Regions from separate parts of the Bradyrhizobium sp. AZCC 1588 genome, predicted to be linked through region 4. Evidence: predicted binding sites of a transcription regulator. Region 4 holds the regulator's gene; each other region holds the start of a gene.
The links. The regulator LexA, encoded in region 4, represses DNA repair genes until DNA is damaged. The targets are predictions, from matches to a motif close to TGTTCNNNNTGTGTTCNG.
Positions count from the first base shown of each region.

Region 1 (3,970 bases), 2.8 Mb from region 4:
GGCGCACCTGAACCTTTCGCCAACTCACAGCGCAGAATCTTGATCCGCGCCGGCTCGCCGTCGGTAGCCAACTCGCACCAGGCGCCCGGAAACGGCGACAGCCCGTGAATATGCCGCAGCACCTCGCGCGCCGGTCGCTTCCAGTCGATCCGCGCCTCGGTCTTGTCGATCTTGGCGGCGTAGGTCACGGCGTCTTCGCTCTGTTTCTTGAGCTGTAACCCGCCGCGCTCGAGCCCGCCCATGGCGCGCACCATCAGGTCGGCTCCGAGCGGCGCCAGCGCGTCGTGCAGATCGGCGGCCGTCATTAAGTCCGTGATCGCGAGCCGCTCGGCCATCGCGACGTCGCCGGTGTCGAGGCCAACATCCATCTTCATCACCATCACGCCGGTCTCGGCATCGCCTGCCATGATAGCGCGGTTGATCGGGGCGGCGCCGCGCCAGCGCGGCAGTAGCGAAGCATGCAGATTGAAGCAGCCGTAGCGCGGCGCGTCGAGAATGGCCTGCGGCAGGATCATGCCGTAGGCGACGACGACGGCGGCGTCGGCATTGTGCGCGCGGAATTCGGCGAGCGCTTCCGGCGTCTTCAGCGTTGCCGGCGTCCGCACGGGAATCCCAAGCCGCCGCGCTTCCTGCTCGACCGGGGTCGGCTGCAATTGCAGCCCACGGCGGCCGCCAGGTTTCGGCGCGCGGGTGTAGACGGCCACGACCTCGTGGCCATGGGCCACGAGTTCGAGCAGCGTCGGCACTGCGAAATCGGGCGTGCCCATGAAGATCAGGCGGAGTGGCATAACAAGAACTCGGTGCGTTCCCTCCCCCCTTGCGGGGGAGGGTTAGGGAGAGGGGTAAGCCCCACGGACGGTGCTCGTGGCTACCCCCTCTCCAGCTCTCCCCCGCAAGGGGGAGAGCAGATCGAGTGTGGGGCAACACTGCTCGCTTATTCACCCCGCCGCGCGCTTGGCGGCTTTCGTAAACTTCTTCATCACGCGGTCGCGCTTCAGCTTCGACAGATAGTCCACGAACAGCACGCCGTTGAGGTGGTCGATTTCATGCTGGATGCAGGTGGCGAACAGCCCGTCGGCGTCCTCCTCATGCACCTTGCCGTCGAGATCGATATAGCGGATGCGAACCCGCGCCGGGCGTTCGACCTCCTCGTAATATTCGGGGATCGAAAGGCAGCCCTCCTCGTAGACCGACATTTCCTCGGACGAGGAGATAATTTCCGGGTTGATGAACACCCGCGGCTTCGGCTTGGTCTCGCCGTTCTCGTCCTTCTTGGCGAGGTCCATGGTGATCAATCGCAAAGGTTGCGCGACCTGGATCGCGGCCAGACCAATGCCAGGCGCGTCGTACATGGTTTCGAACATGTCGTCGGCGAGCTTGCGGATCTCCGTCGTCACCTTTTCGACAGGTTTGGAGACGAGCCGCAACTGCTTGTCCGGCAGGATGATGATTTCTCTGATGGCCATGATTTTTCTCTGGCGCGGGATTTAAGCCGCTGACCTGCCGGGGTCAATCCGCCGCGGCGGCCGTTAAGGCGCCCTTAACCATGATTTTCAACGCGGCGTTAACCACGAAAATTGATCCATCATTTACCATAAATGTTCCCTCTTCGTTCGCGCAAGTCGGCGAATCGGGCTACAAAGCTGACATGAACGAAATCCTCTTCACCGTCGGCGACCTGCCGATTCACGTGGGCGAGGCGCTGGCGGGCTTCGGCGCGCTGGCGCTGGTGCTGCTGCTGGCGATTGCCATAGTCATCGCCCGCTCCGGTCGCCGCGGCGCGGAACTGGCAATGGCGCAGGCGATCCGCGCCGACGAGCTGGAAGAACGGCTGAGCGAGATGCTGCGGGCGCAGAGCGAATCGACCGGACGGGTCGACGCCATGGCGCAGGCGCTGACCGGCCGCCAGGCCGAGATGGCGCGCGCGGTCAACGAGCGGCTGGATTCGGTGACGCACCGCGTCGGCCAGTCGATGGAAGCGACCACGCGCCACACCATGGATAGCTTGCGGGTGCTGCACGAGCGGCTCGGCATCATCGACAACGCGCACAAGAACCTCACCGACCTGACGTCTCAAGTGACTACGCTCCGCGACGTGCTCGCCAACAAGCAGTCGCGCGGCGCCTTCGGCCAGGCGCGGATGGAAGCGATCGTGCAAGACGGCATGCCGCAGGGCTCGTACGAGTTCCAATACACGCTCTCGTCGGGCAAACGGCCGGATTGCGTGGTGTTCCTGCCGGATCAGCGCCCGCTCTGCATCGACGCCAAATTTCCGCTGGAGGCGATGACCGCGCTGCACGACGCGCGCAGCGACGAGGAGCGCAAATTCGCCACGCAGCGCCTGCGCAACGACGTGATGAAACACGTCAATGACATCGCCGAAAAGTACCTGATCGCCGGCGAGACCCAGGATACGGCGCTGATGTTCGTGCCATCGGAATCGGTCTATGCCGAAATCCACGATGGCTTTGACGACGTGATCCAAAAAGCCTACCGCGCCCGCGTCGTACTGGTGTCGCCCTCGCTATTGATGCTGGCGATCCAGGTGATGCAGCAGATCCTGAAAGACGCGCGCATGCGCGATGCCGCCGACCAGATCCGCACCGAAGTGCTCAATCTCGGCGACGATCTGGGCCGCCTTCGCGACCGCGTGCTGAAGCTGCAAAAGCATTTTGGCGACGTCAACGAGGACGTCCGCCAGATCCTGATCTCCGCCGACAAGATCGAAAAGCGTGCCGGGCGGATCGAGGAACTCGATTTCAGCAAGACCGATGCGCCGGTGGAAGTGCCGCGCTTCGTCAAGAACAGCACCCCCGAGCTGTTCCCCGCCCCGCGCAAGCTGCAGGCGGGGGAGTAGTTTCTTCCCTTCTCCCCTTGTGGGAGAAGGTGCGTTCCCGAAGGGAAGGCGGATGAGGGGTTCTTTCCGCGGAGACAGACCCCTCACCCGTCTCGAATGAGCTACGCTCATTCGATCCACCCTCTCCCACAAGGGGAGAGGGGAAGTGGCACCGAATCTCTGCTAACACCCCTGCATGACCGCACCAGAAGCCACCTCCGCACCTGAGAAAACCCCCGCGCCAAACTGGCGCGAGGCTTGGGCCGTGTACCTCCAGCCGCGCGTGCTGATCGTGCTGCTGCTCGGCTTTTCCTCCGGGCTGCCGCTGGCGCTGTCCGGATCGACGCTGCTGGTGTGGATGCGCGAATCCGGTGTCGATCTCGGCACCATCGGACTGTTCGCGCTGGTCGGTACGCCCTACACGCTGAAATTTGCATGGGCGCCGCTGGTCGATGCGCTGCATGTGCCGATCTTCACGCGCGCGTTCGGCCGCAGGCGCGGCTGGCTGGTGTTCTCGCAACTGCTCCTGATCGGCGCGATTCTGCTGCTGGCGCTGACCGACCCGGTGCGCTCGCCGCTGTTCGTGGCGCTCGGCGCACTTCTGGTCGCCACCATGTCCTCGACGCAGGACATCGTGGTCGACGCATTCCGCGTCGAGAGCCTGCTGGAAAGCGAACAGGCCGCCGGGATGGCCTCCTACGTCGCGGCCTACCGGATCGGCATGTTGGTCTCGACCGCCGGCGTGCTGTTCCTCGTAAGCGCGTTCGAGGACACCGGAATCGGGCGTAGCTCGGCGTGGATGTGGGGCTATGTTGCGATGGCCGCGCTGGTGCTGATCGGCACCGTCACGGCGCTGGCCGCCACCGAGCCCGAGCAATCGGTGCGCGCGGAGGCCAAGACCCACGACGAGGCTGCATTCTCGCGCGTTATGCATGCCGCCATCGGGGCGTTCTCTGAATTTCTGATCCGCAAGCATGCCTTGACGGTGCTGGCCTTCGTGGTGCTGTTCAAACTCACCGACGCGTTTTCCGGCACCATGACCGCGCCGTTCGTGATCGACCTCGGCTTCACCCGCAACGACTACGCCGCGATCGTCAAGGGCGTCGGTCTCGCCGCGACCCTGATCGGCGGCTT
Region 1 is NZ_JAZHSC010000001.1:3,703,555-3,707,524, reverse strand. It holds gene fmt (methionyl-tRNA formyltransferase) at 1-788, opposite strand, end outside; gene def (peptide deformylase) at 939-1,466, opposite strand; gene V1277_RS17345 (DNA recombination protein RmuC) at 1,649-2,857, shown strand; gene V1277_RS17340 (AmpG family muropeptide MFS transporter) at 3,033-3,970, shown strand, end outside.
Region 1: V1277_RS17345 (DNA recombination protein RmuC) is a predicted target of LexA. The motif match lies at 1,600-1,617, and genes of this name have one in related genera.

Region 2 (3,970 bases), 100 kb from region 4:
CCCTTGAACAGGACCTCTAACGTCTCGCGGTTGTAGCGCTTGCCCTTGCAGGTGTCGCAGGTGACGTAGACGTCGGGCAAAAAGTGCATCTCGATCTTGATGACGCCGTCGCCCTGGCAGGCCTCGCAGCGGCCGCCCTTGACGTTGAAGGAGAATCGGCCGGGCTCGTAGCCGCGCGCCTTGGCTTCGGGCAGGCCGGCAAACCATTCGCGGATCGGGGTGAAGGCGCCGGTATAGGTCGCAGGGTTGGAGCGCGGGGTGCGGCCGATCGGCGACTGATCGATATCGATGATCTTGTCGATATGCTCCAGCCCCTCGATGCGGTCATGGGGGGCGGCGCCTTCGCTGGCGTTGTTGAGTTTGCGCGCGATGGCACGGTAGAGCGTGTCGATCAGCAGCGTGGACTTGCCGCCGCCGGAAACGCCGGTGACGCAGGTGAATAGCCCCAACGGAATTTCCGCCGAGACGTTTTTCAGATTGTTGCCGCGGGCGTTGACGACCTTGATGGTGCGGCGATGGTTCGGCGGCCGGCGCTCGGGGATCGGCACCGACAATTCGCCGGTGAGGTATTTGCCAGTCAGCGATTTTGGATTCCGCATGATGTCGGCGGGCGTGCCTTGCGCCACGATATGGCCACCATGCATGCCGGCGCCGGGGCCGATGTCGAGCACGTAATCCGCCAGACGTATCGCGTCCTCGTCATGCTCGACCACGATCACGGTATTGCCGAGGTCGCGCAGCCGCTTCAGCGTCTCCAGCAGGCGCGCATTGTCGCGCTGGTGCAGGCCGATCGAGGGCTCGTCCAGCACATAGAGCACGCCGGTCAGCCCCGAGCCGATCTGCGAAGCGAGGCGGATGCGCTGGCTTTCGCCGCCGGAGAGCGTGCCGGAAGAGCGCGAGAGCGTGAGGTAATTCAGGCCGACGTCGAGCAGGAAGGACAGCCGCTCGCGGATCTCCTTCAGGACGCGCGCGGCAATCTCATTCTGCTGGTCGTTGAGCGCCTTCGGTACGCTTTCGAACCATTCGCCGGCGCGCTTCACCGACATTTCCGAGATCTCGCCGATATGCTTGCCGCCGATCTTGACGCAGAGCGCCTCCGGCTTGAGCCGATGGCCCTTGCAGGCCTCGCAGGGGATATCGGAGAAATACTTTGCCAGCTCCTCGCGCGCCCATTCGCTCTCGGTCTCGCGGTAGCGGCGCTCGAGGTTGGTGATGACGCCCTCGAACGGCTTTTTGGTATCGTAGGAGCGAACGCCATCCTCGTAGGAGAATTTTATCTCGTCGTCGCCGGAGCCGTGCAGCAGGGCTCCTTGCGTCTTCTTCGGCAGGTCCTTCCACTTGGTGTCGAGCGTGAACTTGTAGAACTTTCCGAGCGCGGTCAGCGTCTGGATGTAATAGGGCGAGGACGACTTGGCCCAGGGCGCGATTGCGCCCTTGCGCAAGGTCAATTCCTTGTCGGGAATGACGAGGTCCTCGTCGATGTGCTGCTCGATGCCGAGGCCGCCGCAGGCGGGGCAGGCGCCATAGGGATTGTTGAACGAGAACAACCGCGGCTCGATTTCAGGAATTGTGAATCCGGAAACCGGGCAGGCGAATTTCTCCGAGAACAGAATCCGCTCCGGCCCGCTCTTGTCGTGGATCTTTGCGGTTTTCTTCTTGTCCTCGGCCGCAGGCGCGCCCGCCGGCGCGTCGGCATATTCGATCACCGCGAGTCCCTCGGCGAGCTTCAGCGCGGTCTCAAAGCTTTCGGCGAGCCGCTGGCCGAGATCGGAACGGACCACGATGCGATCGACCACGACGTCGATGTCGTGCGGGAATTTCTTGTCGAGCGTCGGCGCCTCCGACAGCTCATAGAAGGTGCCGTCAATCTTGACGCGCTGAAAACCCTTCTTGAGCCATTCGGCGAGCTCTTTCTTGTACTCGCCTTTGCGGCCGCGCACGACCGGCGCCAGCAGATAGAGCCGGGTGCCTTCGGGCAGCGCCAGCACGCGATCGACCATCTGCGAGACGACCTGGCTTTCAATCGGCAATCCGGTGGCCGGCGAATAGGGTACGCCGACGCGCGCCCATAGCAAGCGCATGTAGTCGTAGATCTCGGTGACGGTGCCGACCGTGGAGCGCGGGTTCTTCGAGGTGGTCTTCTGCTCGATCGAGATCGCAGGAGACAGGCCGTCGATCTGATCGACATCCGGCTTCTGCATCATCTCCAGAAACTGACGCGCGTAAGCGGAGAGCGACTCGACGTAGCGGCGCTGGCCCTCGGCATAGATGGTATCGAAGGCGAGCGAGGATTTGCCGGAGCCGGAGAGGCCGGTGAACACGACGAGCTTGTCGCGGGGAATCTCGAGATCGACATTCTTGAGATTGTGCTCGCGCGCACCGCGGATGGTAATCGCACGCGATGCGGAGCCGGCGTTCTGTTGGCGCTTCGCCCTTAGCACTTCATCCATATCGGCATTTCCAGACGCGCGATTACGCGCCGCGTTGGGCGCGCATCGCCGGGCAAGGCCGGGATCAGGCGCCGTTGATTGAAAGTCGGAACATAGGAAGAACGGCAGGGAATTTCCAGTGCCGCGCGCGAATCATCAACGGATTGTTTTGCGTCATCAGCGTTTTGGCAGCAGCCGTCAGCAGTGGCGCACAAAAAAAGGCCGGCGCAAGGCCGGCCTTTTCTCAATCTTGGGAACTCAGGTGACGTGGAGATCAGTACCCGCCGAACTTGTAGTTGATGCGAGCGGTGATGACATCAACGTCCTGACGGATGCGGGTCTGGGCCACCGTTGTGCCAGCCGGGAAAACGACGCCGTTGCTCACGAAGTTATAGGTCTTGTCCTGCATGAACATGTGATTGTATTCGATGCCGGCCGACCAGTTCGGGGCGAAGCCATATTCCAGGCCAACGCCGACGACACCACCCCAACGGGTGTCATCGACGCTGTTGGCGAGCGAGACACCGGTGCCGGTCGTAAGCAAACGGTAGCGATCGGAGGTCACGGCGGCGCCGCCCTTGAGGTAGAACAGGACGTTGTTCGCTGCGTAGCCGACCTGACCGGTGAACAACCCGAAGGCATCGACACGCGTGTCGTTGGTGAACGCCGGAAGAAGCGGGATCGCATTGCTGCCATGGAAGTCAGCCCAGTTGCCCTGCGCTTCCACGCCGAACACCCACGAGGCGGCCTGCCAGCGGTAGCCGATCTGACCACCGACGGTGCCGCCGGTTGCGTCATGGCTGCCCATCGGAGCGACGCCGAAAGTGGTCTCGTCCCAACGCTGTCGGCTCGATCCCCAGCCGCCGTTAACGCCGGCGTAGAAGCCGCTCCAGTTGTACACCGCAACCGCCATCGGCGGCGCCTTGGTGTAGGGCCTGGCAGCGAGATCGGCGGCCATCGCGGGCGCCATACCAAGCGCGATCAGGCCAGTGGTGGTCAGTAGAATCTTTTTCACTTTCTTTTTCCTTTCGCGGCTCCAACGCAACTTTCCTCAGCCGTCAATTTGAGGTTGCTTGGCGATATAGCGCGAAGTTCCCGAAAAATGCTGTCGCCGGAATACCACATGTGGGTCAAAATCGTGGGCGACACAACCGCAGCGGGCAGCAATTGTGCCGAGCTACAACCAAAACAAAGGGCCGGCGCGGGGCCGGCCTTTTCAGCGTCGGGTCGAAAACGTCCACGATCAGTACTTGGCGATCACCGGGCCGCCGAACTTACGCTGATGCGCGCGGTGACCATGTCGACGTCCTGATCGTATCAGCAGCCAAACAAAAAGGCCGGCGTGAAGCCGGCCTTTCCGTAGTTCCGCGCTGGCGTTGCGATCAGTACCTCGCGATGACCGGGCCACCCCAACGATAGTTGACGCGAACGGTCACGAGGTCGACATCCTGGCTGATGCGGTCGGTGCCGAAGAGGACGCCGGCCGGTGTGACGAAGTCGTGGGTGCGGTCCTGCATGAACAGGTGATTGTACTCGACGCC
Region 2 is NZ_JAZHSC010000001.1:6,589,868-6,593,837, forward strand. It holds gene uvrA (excinuclease ABC subunit UvrA) at 1-2,450, opposite strand, end outside; gene V1277_RS30695 (outer membrane protein) at 2,704-3,444, opposite strand; gene V1277_RS30700 (outer membrane protein) at 3,812-3,970, opposite strand, start outside.
Region 2: uvrA (excinuclease ABC subunit UvrA) is a predicted target of LexA. The motif match lies at 2,537-2,554, and genes of this name have one in related genera.

Region 3 (3,970 bases), 2.1 Mb from region 4:
GTGTTCAAGCCGTTCCTGCGGCTCGACGATGCCCGTAACCAGGACGAGGGCGGCACGGGCCTCGGCCTCGCCATTGCCCGCGACATCGCCCGCTCGCACGGCGGCGACATCACGCTCGGCGACAGTCCGATGGGCGGATTGCGGGCGGCGGTAAGGGTGCCGGTGTAGTTGGGGCGAAGTAGCTCGCTTACTTCTTCGGCATCATGGACTTCAGCTTTTCCATGTCCTTGATGTTCATTTTCATGCCGCCGGGCATCATGGTGTCACCGGGCTTCTGATCGCTCTTGCAGGCGCCAAGCCATTTGGCCTCGATCGTCGTGGTGTTGTCGCGCCCCCCACCAGCCGGGCCACCCTCGCTGCGCGAGGTCGATTTCACGGTATAGGCGGAATTGAAGTCGCCGGTAATCTCGGCATGCGACTTGATCGTCATGCCGGCGATGCCGCAGACGGAATCGGTGACATACCCCGCCGCCGTCTTCTGGATATCCTGCTTCGAGCACATCTCCTTGGCCATCGGCGAGAACGCGGTGCTCATGTCCTTGTCGGTGGTCTCGTCGGTGCATTGCTGCATCGTCATCTCAGGCACCGGCGCGCCCGTGCTCAGCACCTTCATCTCCCATAGGCCGGCCTTGCGCATCGGCAGCTCCACGGCGATAGCGCTGCTCGCCGACAACAGAGCAAGCACACCAACGGCCGAGCAAGACACAAGAAGCAATCGTCTCATAGATAGGCCCCCGCTGAATTCTTCCATGGCATTCGTCTTCGCGCGAAGTGAACACACGCTCCGCGTGGCGAAAACATGTCCAGCCGGAAAACAGGTAGCGGCAGCGCTCAGTAAAGCGTGCGCAGCGGCCGCTCAGCGGCGCCATAGGGCACCCAGCGGCAGGCAAAGGAAACGTAGCCGCCGTAATTGGGCTGCGCGCCGAGGAATTTCACCACCTTGCCGTAGCGGGCGCAGTGATCGACGGCGAGCTGGCGGGCGTCGGCCTGCATCGCGAGCTGATAGGCGATGATGCCGCCGGTGTCATTGCCCTTGAACGGCGGTACCGTATCGATGTCCCACCACTGCGCCTGCGCCGGCGCGCCCGCCAGCATTCCGCCCATGGCAATCAGGCTCGCGGCCACAATTCTTCGCATCGCAGACTCCATTTCGCTCGAAGCCCACCATAGTGTGCGCCGATGGCCATGAAAAGAATGGTTGCGGCACGAGGCGGACTTGGCTGTCAAGTGTTGCCGTGCTGCACTTGACCTTGTCAGGGCTTCGCGGCACCGTCCCATGCGTTGGCTTACCGGCGGATTCCCCATGCGCAATTTGTTGAAGTCCTTGAGAGCACTCGGTCCGATAACGGCGGCGCTCGCTTTGCTGGCCTCCAGCCACGCCGCCCAGGCCGCCAATCCCTTGGAATTGAATTTCTGGCTGTCAGGTCCGAAGTATGACGGCCGCGTCGCCGAATGCGAGCGGGCGCTGTCGACCATCGCGTACCAATTCCGGGAGAAGGAGGGCAAGTTCTGGAATTCGGCGCTGACGATCACCGGCTTTGGCCGAATCCACGAAACCGCATTCCGGCCCTGGCAGTCCGACAACATTCCGCGCCGCTACTGCAGTGGCGATGTGATGCTGAGCGACGGCAAGATGCGCAGCGTGCACTACTCGATCATCGAGGATGGCGGCTTTGCCGGCTTCGGCCAGGGCGTCGAATGGTGCGTAACCGGGCTTGACCGCAACTGGGCCTACAGCCCCGGCTGCCGGGCCGCGCGGCCCTGATCGCCCTGAAATCCGGCAAGCGATCCGGCTGACTCGGGCCGACTCTGGGGTCAATTCAATTTTGTTCTTGAAATGTTCCGCCTCCCTGCTAGGCTCCCGGTAGTCGAGTAGAGGGGGCGTTCGATGCACCGGTCCATCATTATTTCGCGGCTTCTGATTTCGCTGGCTCTTGTTGTCGTCTTGGCCGGGACGGCGTCCGCACAGGACCGCCGGCAGAACGCGCCGGGCGAATTCGATTTTTATGTCCTGGCTCTTTCCTGGTCGCCCTCCTTCTGCGAGGCGGCGGCTGAGCGTGGCAATAGCGGGCGCTCACAGGCCCAGTGCAGCCGCCCCTATTCCTTCGTGGTTCACGGCCTGTGGCCGCAATATGAGCGCGGCTTTCCCGAATATTGCCAGCGGCCCTCGCCGCGGCTCGATCGCAACATCATGACCTCGATGCTGGACCTGATGCCGGCCCCCGGCCTGATCTTCAACGAGTGGGACAAGCACGGCACCTGTTCGGGCCTTGGCGCGCGAGCCTATTTCGAGACCACCCGGAAAGCGCGCGCGGCGGTAAAGATTCCCGAGGAATTCCTGCAATTGTCGGAGCAGAAGACCATCGCCCCCGGCGATCTCGAAGAGGCCTTCATCAAGATCAACCCGGGCTTGAGCAATTCGGCGATTTCGGTGACCTGCTCGAGCCGGCGCCTGAGCGAGGTGCGGATCTGCCTGAACAAGGACATGCAATTCCGCGCCTGCGACGAAATCGACCGCCGCGCCTGCCGGCGTGACGAGGTGGTGATGCCGCCGGTACGGGGCGGCTGAAGACCCGCTTACCGCCATGCCAGGCATGGCGGCCCGCTTTGCGCAGACTGCTCGAAGTTGTCTGCGTTCCCGGTCATCCACGGCTTATCGTCATCTGCAAGACACGTGGATGGCCGGGACCTATCTGCACCAAAACGTCGTCGGCATTTTGGCCCTGCTTGTGAGGCGTTTGCGAAGCAGGACCCGTCTTCGCCAAGGCTGCTTCGCCGGGTTTTCAGCCCTGGTCCTCCGAAGCGTTTCGCGAAGGAGGACAAGCCCGGCCCCGACGAGTAGAAGACAATACGTCTTCTCCAATTGGTCGGCCGATTGCCATGAACTACCGACACGCCTTTCACGCCGGCGGCTTTGCCGATGTCATCAAGCACATCGTGCTGGTACGCATGCTGACCTATCTACAGGAAAAGCAGGCCCCGTTTCGCGTCATCGACACCCATGCCGGCGCCGGGCGCTATGATCTTACGGCTGAGGAGGCGCGCCGCGGCGGCGAATGGCTGACCGGCATTGCGCGGGTAATGCAGGCGCGGTTCTCGGAAAGCGCGCTGCCGCTGGTGACCCCCTATCTCGATATCATCAGGGCATTCAACGCCCCCGCCAAGCTGGAAGCCTATCCCGGATCGCCCCTGATCGCCCGCGCTCTGCTGCGGCCGCAGGACCGCCTCACGGCCTGTGAAATCGAGCCCAATGCCCGCAGGCAACTGATCGATGCACTGCGCCGCGACAGCCAGGCGCGGGTGGTCGACCTAGACGGCTGGACGGCGTTGCCGGCCTTCGTGCCTCCCAACGAGCGGCGCGGTCTGGTGCTGATCGACCCCGCATTCGAGCAAAAGGACGAATTCGAGCGGCTGGCCGGCGGATTCGCCGAAGCCTACGCGAAGTGGCCGACCGGCAGCTATCTGATCTGGTATCCGGTGAAGAGCCGGCGCGCCACCGACACGCTGGCACGGCTCGTCGCAGGCGCTGCCGCGGCCAGCAGGCCGGCCGGGAAATGTCTGCGGCTTGAATTCAGCGTTGCGCCGCAGGAGCCGGGCGGCCCCCTCGCCTCCACCGGCCTGCTGATCGTCAATCCGCCGTGGACGCTGGCCGGTGAGTTGAAGACAATTCTACCCGAGCTCGAAAAACCGCTCGGCCAGGGCGGGGCCGGCCGGTTCAAGCTGGAGACGCCCAAGCCGTGAGCCTCGGCGCCGCCGGTGAAAAGTGCGAATCGCCGTAGGCAATTTACGCGAAACCGTATTATGCTCAGGCCGTTGGGACTGGCTTTACGTTCCGCTTCCGCGAATGGTTGCGGCGGAGTGATCAAGGCCGAACAAGAATCCGGGTCGATCGGCGGCGTGAATCCGATCGGCTCAGGTGGCCAAGCTTCCGGCAGCGAATGTCCGGTCGGCCGATACGCGAGGTGCGCGT
Region 3 is NZ_JAZHSC010000001.1:4,374,271-4,378,240, reverse strand. It holds gene V1277_RS20525 (ATP-binding protein) at 1-168, shown strand, start outside; gene V1277_RS20520 (DUF3617 domain-containing protein) at 188-724, opposite strand; gene V1277_RS20515 (hypothetical protein) at 832-1,137, opposite strand; gene V1277_RS20510 (hypothetical protein) at 1,304-1,765, shown strand; gene V1277_RS20505 (ribonuclease T2) at 1,889-2,569, shown strand; gene V1277_RS20500 (23S rRNA (adenine(2030)-N(6))-methyltransferase RlmJ) at 2,881-3,741, shown strand.
Region 3: V1277_RS20505 (ribonuclease T2) is a predicted target of LexA. The motif match lies at 1,828-1,845, and genes of this name have one in related genera.

Region 4 (3,970 bases):
GCTCGGCGTCCTTCTCGGCCGCGATTTGCGAGGGCGTCTTGGGCTTGTCCTCCTCGCCATATCTGGCGGGACCTTGCTGGGCGGCGGCGGATCCGGCCAAAAAAGCGATCACGGCGACAGCGCCCAGGATTCTGCCAACAACTTGCATGCGACTACTCCCTGAAATTGGTCCCAAGCCTTAGCACAGCCGGCGTACGGGCTTAAGCGCCGGATTGGGCTGCGACGCAAATCACCGTGGCCGTTGCCGAGGCCGGTCCGGTTTTGTAAACGACTGCCATGAATTCGCCGCCAGTGCCCCATTCCGTCGATGCCTTGCTGTTCGACCTCGGCCGTGTCGTGCTCGACATCAGTTTCGAAGAGGTAATGACGTGCTGGGCAGGGCATGCGGGCTGCCCGCCTGCCGATCTCGCCGGACGCTTTGTGATGGACGACAGTTTCAAGCACCACGAGACCGGCCGGATCGACGATGCGGCGTTCTTTGCGGGCCTGCGCCAGTCGCTCGGCATCGGCATCACCGACGCGCAGTTCCTGGAAGGCTGGAACGCGATCTTCACCGGCGAGATGCCCGGAATTTCGCCGCTCCTGGCGCGTGCAGCAAAACGCCTGCCGCTCTATGCTTTTTCCAACACCAATCCGGCCCATGTCACGCATTTTTCGCAGGCCTATGCGGATGTGCTCGGCCATTTCCGCGAGATATTCCTGTCCTCCAGCATCGGTTTGCGCAAACCCGACGCCGAAGCCTATGATCATGTGGTAAAAGCGATCGGCGTGCCGGCGTCGCGGATCCTGTTCTTCGACGACTCGGCTGCCAATATCGAAGGTGCGCGGGCGCGCGGCCTTTCTGCCATCCACGTGACATCGACGGATGACGTGGCGAGGGCACTGACCGCACTTGGAATTTGAAGGAGGTCTGCCCGTGGCGTTGATGCCGGTTGCCGATGCGCTTGCCGCGATTCTTGCCGGTGCAGAGGCGCTGCCCGAAGAAATGGCGGCGCTCGATGACGCGTATCACCGCATTCTCGCACGCGACGTCGCCGCGCGGCGGACACAGCCGCCGCAGGCGATGTCGGCGATGGACGGCTATGCGGTGCGCGCGGCTGACGCCGCCGATGTCAGCGCACGGCTGAAGGTGATCGGCGAGGTCGCCGCCGGCCGTCCGTTCGAGCGGAAGGTCGGCCCGGGCGAGGCGGTGCGGATCTTTACCGGCGGCGTGATCCCCGATGGCGCCGACGCCGTCATCATCCAGGAAGACACTGGCGTCGAAGGCGATCATATCACCATCACGGAAGCTGCCGTTCCGGGGCGGCATATCCGCGCCGCGGGCGTTGATTTCCGCGAAGGCGACGTCCTCCTCAAACGCGGGCGCCGCCTCACCGACCGCGACCTCTCACTCGCCGCCGGCATGAACTACCCGGAGCTTGCAGTGCACCGTCGCCCGAAAGTTGCGATGCTGGCGACCGGCGACGAACTGGTGATGCCGGGCGCAAGCCCCAGCCCCGGCCAGATCGTCTATTCCAACGGCTACAGCTTGCGGGCGCTGGCGCGAGCCGAAGGGGCAGAAATCATTGACCTCGGAATCGCCGCCGACACCGTCGCCGCGACCACGGAAGGCATCCGCCGTGCCCGCAAGGCCGATGCCGACATCCTGATCACCATGGGCGGCGCTTCGGTCGGCGACCACGACCTCGTCAAGCGGTCGCTGGAGGCCGAGGCCGTCGCCATCGCGTTCTGGCGGATCGCGATGCGGCCGGGCAAGCCGATGATGCATGGCAGGCTGGAGGCGATGCGGGTGATCGGCCTGCCCGGCAATCCCGTTTCCTCCTATGTCTGCGGCTTCCTGTTCCTGGTGCCGCTGATTCGCGCTCTATCGGGCCGCGATACCATCCATCACCCGCGCGAAAGCGCCCTGCTCGGCCGCGATCTCGCCGCCAACGACCAGCGCGAAGACTATCTTCGCGCCTACCTCGAAACGCGCGACGACGGCACGCTGGTCGCCGTGCCGGTGAACCATCAGGACTCGTCGCTATCAGGGAATCTCGCTGCGGCACGGGCACTTGTGATACGTCCGCCGTTCGCGCCGGCTGCCGCAAAGGGCTCGCCTTGCGAGCTGCTCCGGCTGCCGGAATGACGCCTGAACCGCGCTCCGACAGCACTTTGGGCCGGAACCGCAATGCGTTCACCTGAAATTAAGTGGTTGCGGAACACATATCGAACATATAGTGTCCGTTCATGATTTGTTTCGACTGCTAGTGTCTTTGATTGAGAGTTTGGGGACTCCACGATCTGGGCTCTGAAGATTCGGAACGAGACGACGCCAACCGGGGGATTGCTCGCGATGCTTACGCGCAAACAGTACGAACTTCTGCGTTTCATCAATGAACGGCTGAAAGAGGCCGGCGTGCCGCCCTCCTTCGACGAGATGAAGGACGCGCTCGATCTGCGCTCGAAATCCGGAATCCACCGCCTCATCACGGCATTGGAGGAGCGCGGCTTCATCCGTCGCCTGCCCAACCGCGCCCGCGCCATCGAAGTCATCAAGCTGCCTGAGCTCGCAGCCGCCGCCAACAGCCGCCGCGGCTTCACGCCGAGCGTTATCGAGGGCACGCTCGGCAAGCGCACGGTGAGCGCGCCGGCCGCCGAGGACGACGGCAATCGCCCGGTCGCCGTGCCTGTCATGGGCCGGATTGCCGCCGGTACGCCGATCGAGGCGCTGCAGACCCGCAGCCACACCATCAGCGTACCGCCTGACATGCTCGGCTCCGGTGAACATTACGCGCTCGAAGTGCGCGGCGATTCCATGGTGGACGCCGGCATTCTCGACGGCGACATGGCGCTGATCCAACGCAACGAAACCGCCGACACCGGCGACATCGTCGTGGCGCTGATCGACGAGGAGGAAGCGACGCTGAAGCGCTTCCGCCGCCGCGGCGCCTCGATTGCGCTCGAGCCTGCCAACACCGCTTATGAAGTCCGCATCCTGCCGCCGAACCGGGTCCGGATTCAGGGCAAGCTGATCGGGCTGTACCGCAAATACTGACCCATTATGCCGTCCGGGCCGTGACGGAAAAGAGCCCCGGCCCGTGGCCGGGGTTTTTTGTTGCACGTGTGGAACTAAGGCACGTTAGCGCGTTTGTGAATGTGGCGCAGTGCGCCAGTCGCAGAATTGCCCAGAACAGAGAAAAGGCTCTGCGCCATGTCCACTCTGATAGAGGCCTGTGCCTCCTTCTAGACACGGGTCAGCTATCTCAAACGAGGGAGCCATCCGATGTGTGACTATAGCCTGCATGCTGTGGCTACGCGGCCTGCCGAGGTCGGCGAGACGCTGATCACGACGACATTCCGCGGTACATCGACCCGCGGCTTTGCGTCGGAACGCGAGCCTGCAGTGGCGGTCTGCATGCTTCCCGGCACCGAACTGGCGTTCGCTGAGGACGTCAAATACGACAACCGGTGGATCTGGACTCGAACCACCGACTGGCGGGTCGGCAAGTTCAATCAAATCGACCCCCATATATCCGACCGTCACCATGACGCGATCGAATTTCCCGACGGAAGCCATGTGCTGGTGACGCAGCTTTGCGAAGGCCAGCGCGCGACCGTGCTGCAATTGCCGGTGGTCCAGACCGGTGGCGAACGCGCGCCGAAGGTGACGGAAGCGCCTCCGGCCGAATCGATCGTGACCGGATAAACGCCCACGCGAATACGATCCGCCGGTCCAGGCCGGCGGATCGTGGTGGTACATTTTTCAGAACTCGGCACCGCAGGGGGCAGTCGGTGGTCAACAAGGTTACGTGGCAAAAAGCCGGGCGCGTCACTGAGCCCGGGCGGTACATGTTCAGGTACGGCTGGCTCACCATCACGGCCGAAGATCTCGCAATCTGGCGGCAATTCCCCGACGCATCGTTCACCCTGGTCGCTCTGCCGTCGGCGCCCGACGCGCCCGAGGAATTCCATCTCGGCGCGTTCGAAA
Region 4 is NZ_JAZHSC010000001.1:6,486,429-6,490,398, reverse strand. It holds gene V1277_RS30215 (hypothetical protein) at 1-148, opposite strand, end outside; gene V1277_RS30210 (HAD family hydrolase) at 277-903, shown strand; gene V1277_RS30205 (molybdopterin molybdotransferase MoeA) at 917-2,128, shown strand; gene lexA (transcriptional repressor LexA) at 2,336-3,037, shown strand; gene V1277_RS30195 (hypothetical protein) at 3,266-3,688, shown strand; gene V1277_RS30190 (hypothetical protein) at 3,775-3,970, shown strand, end outside.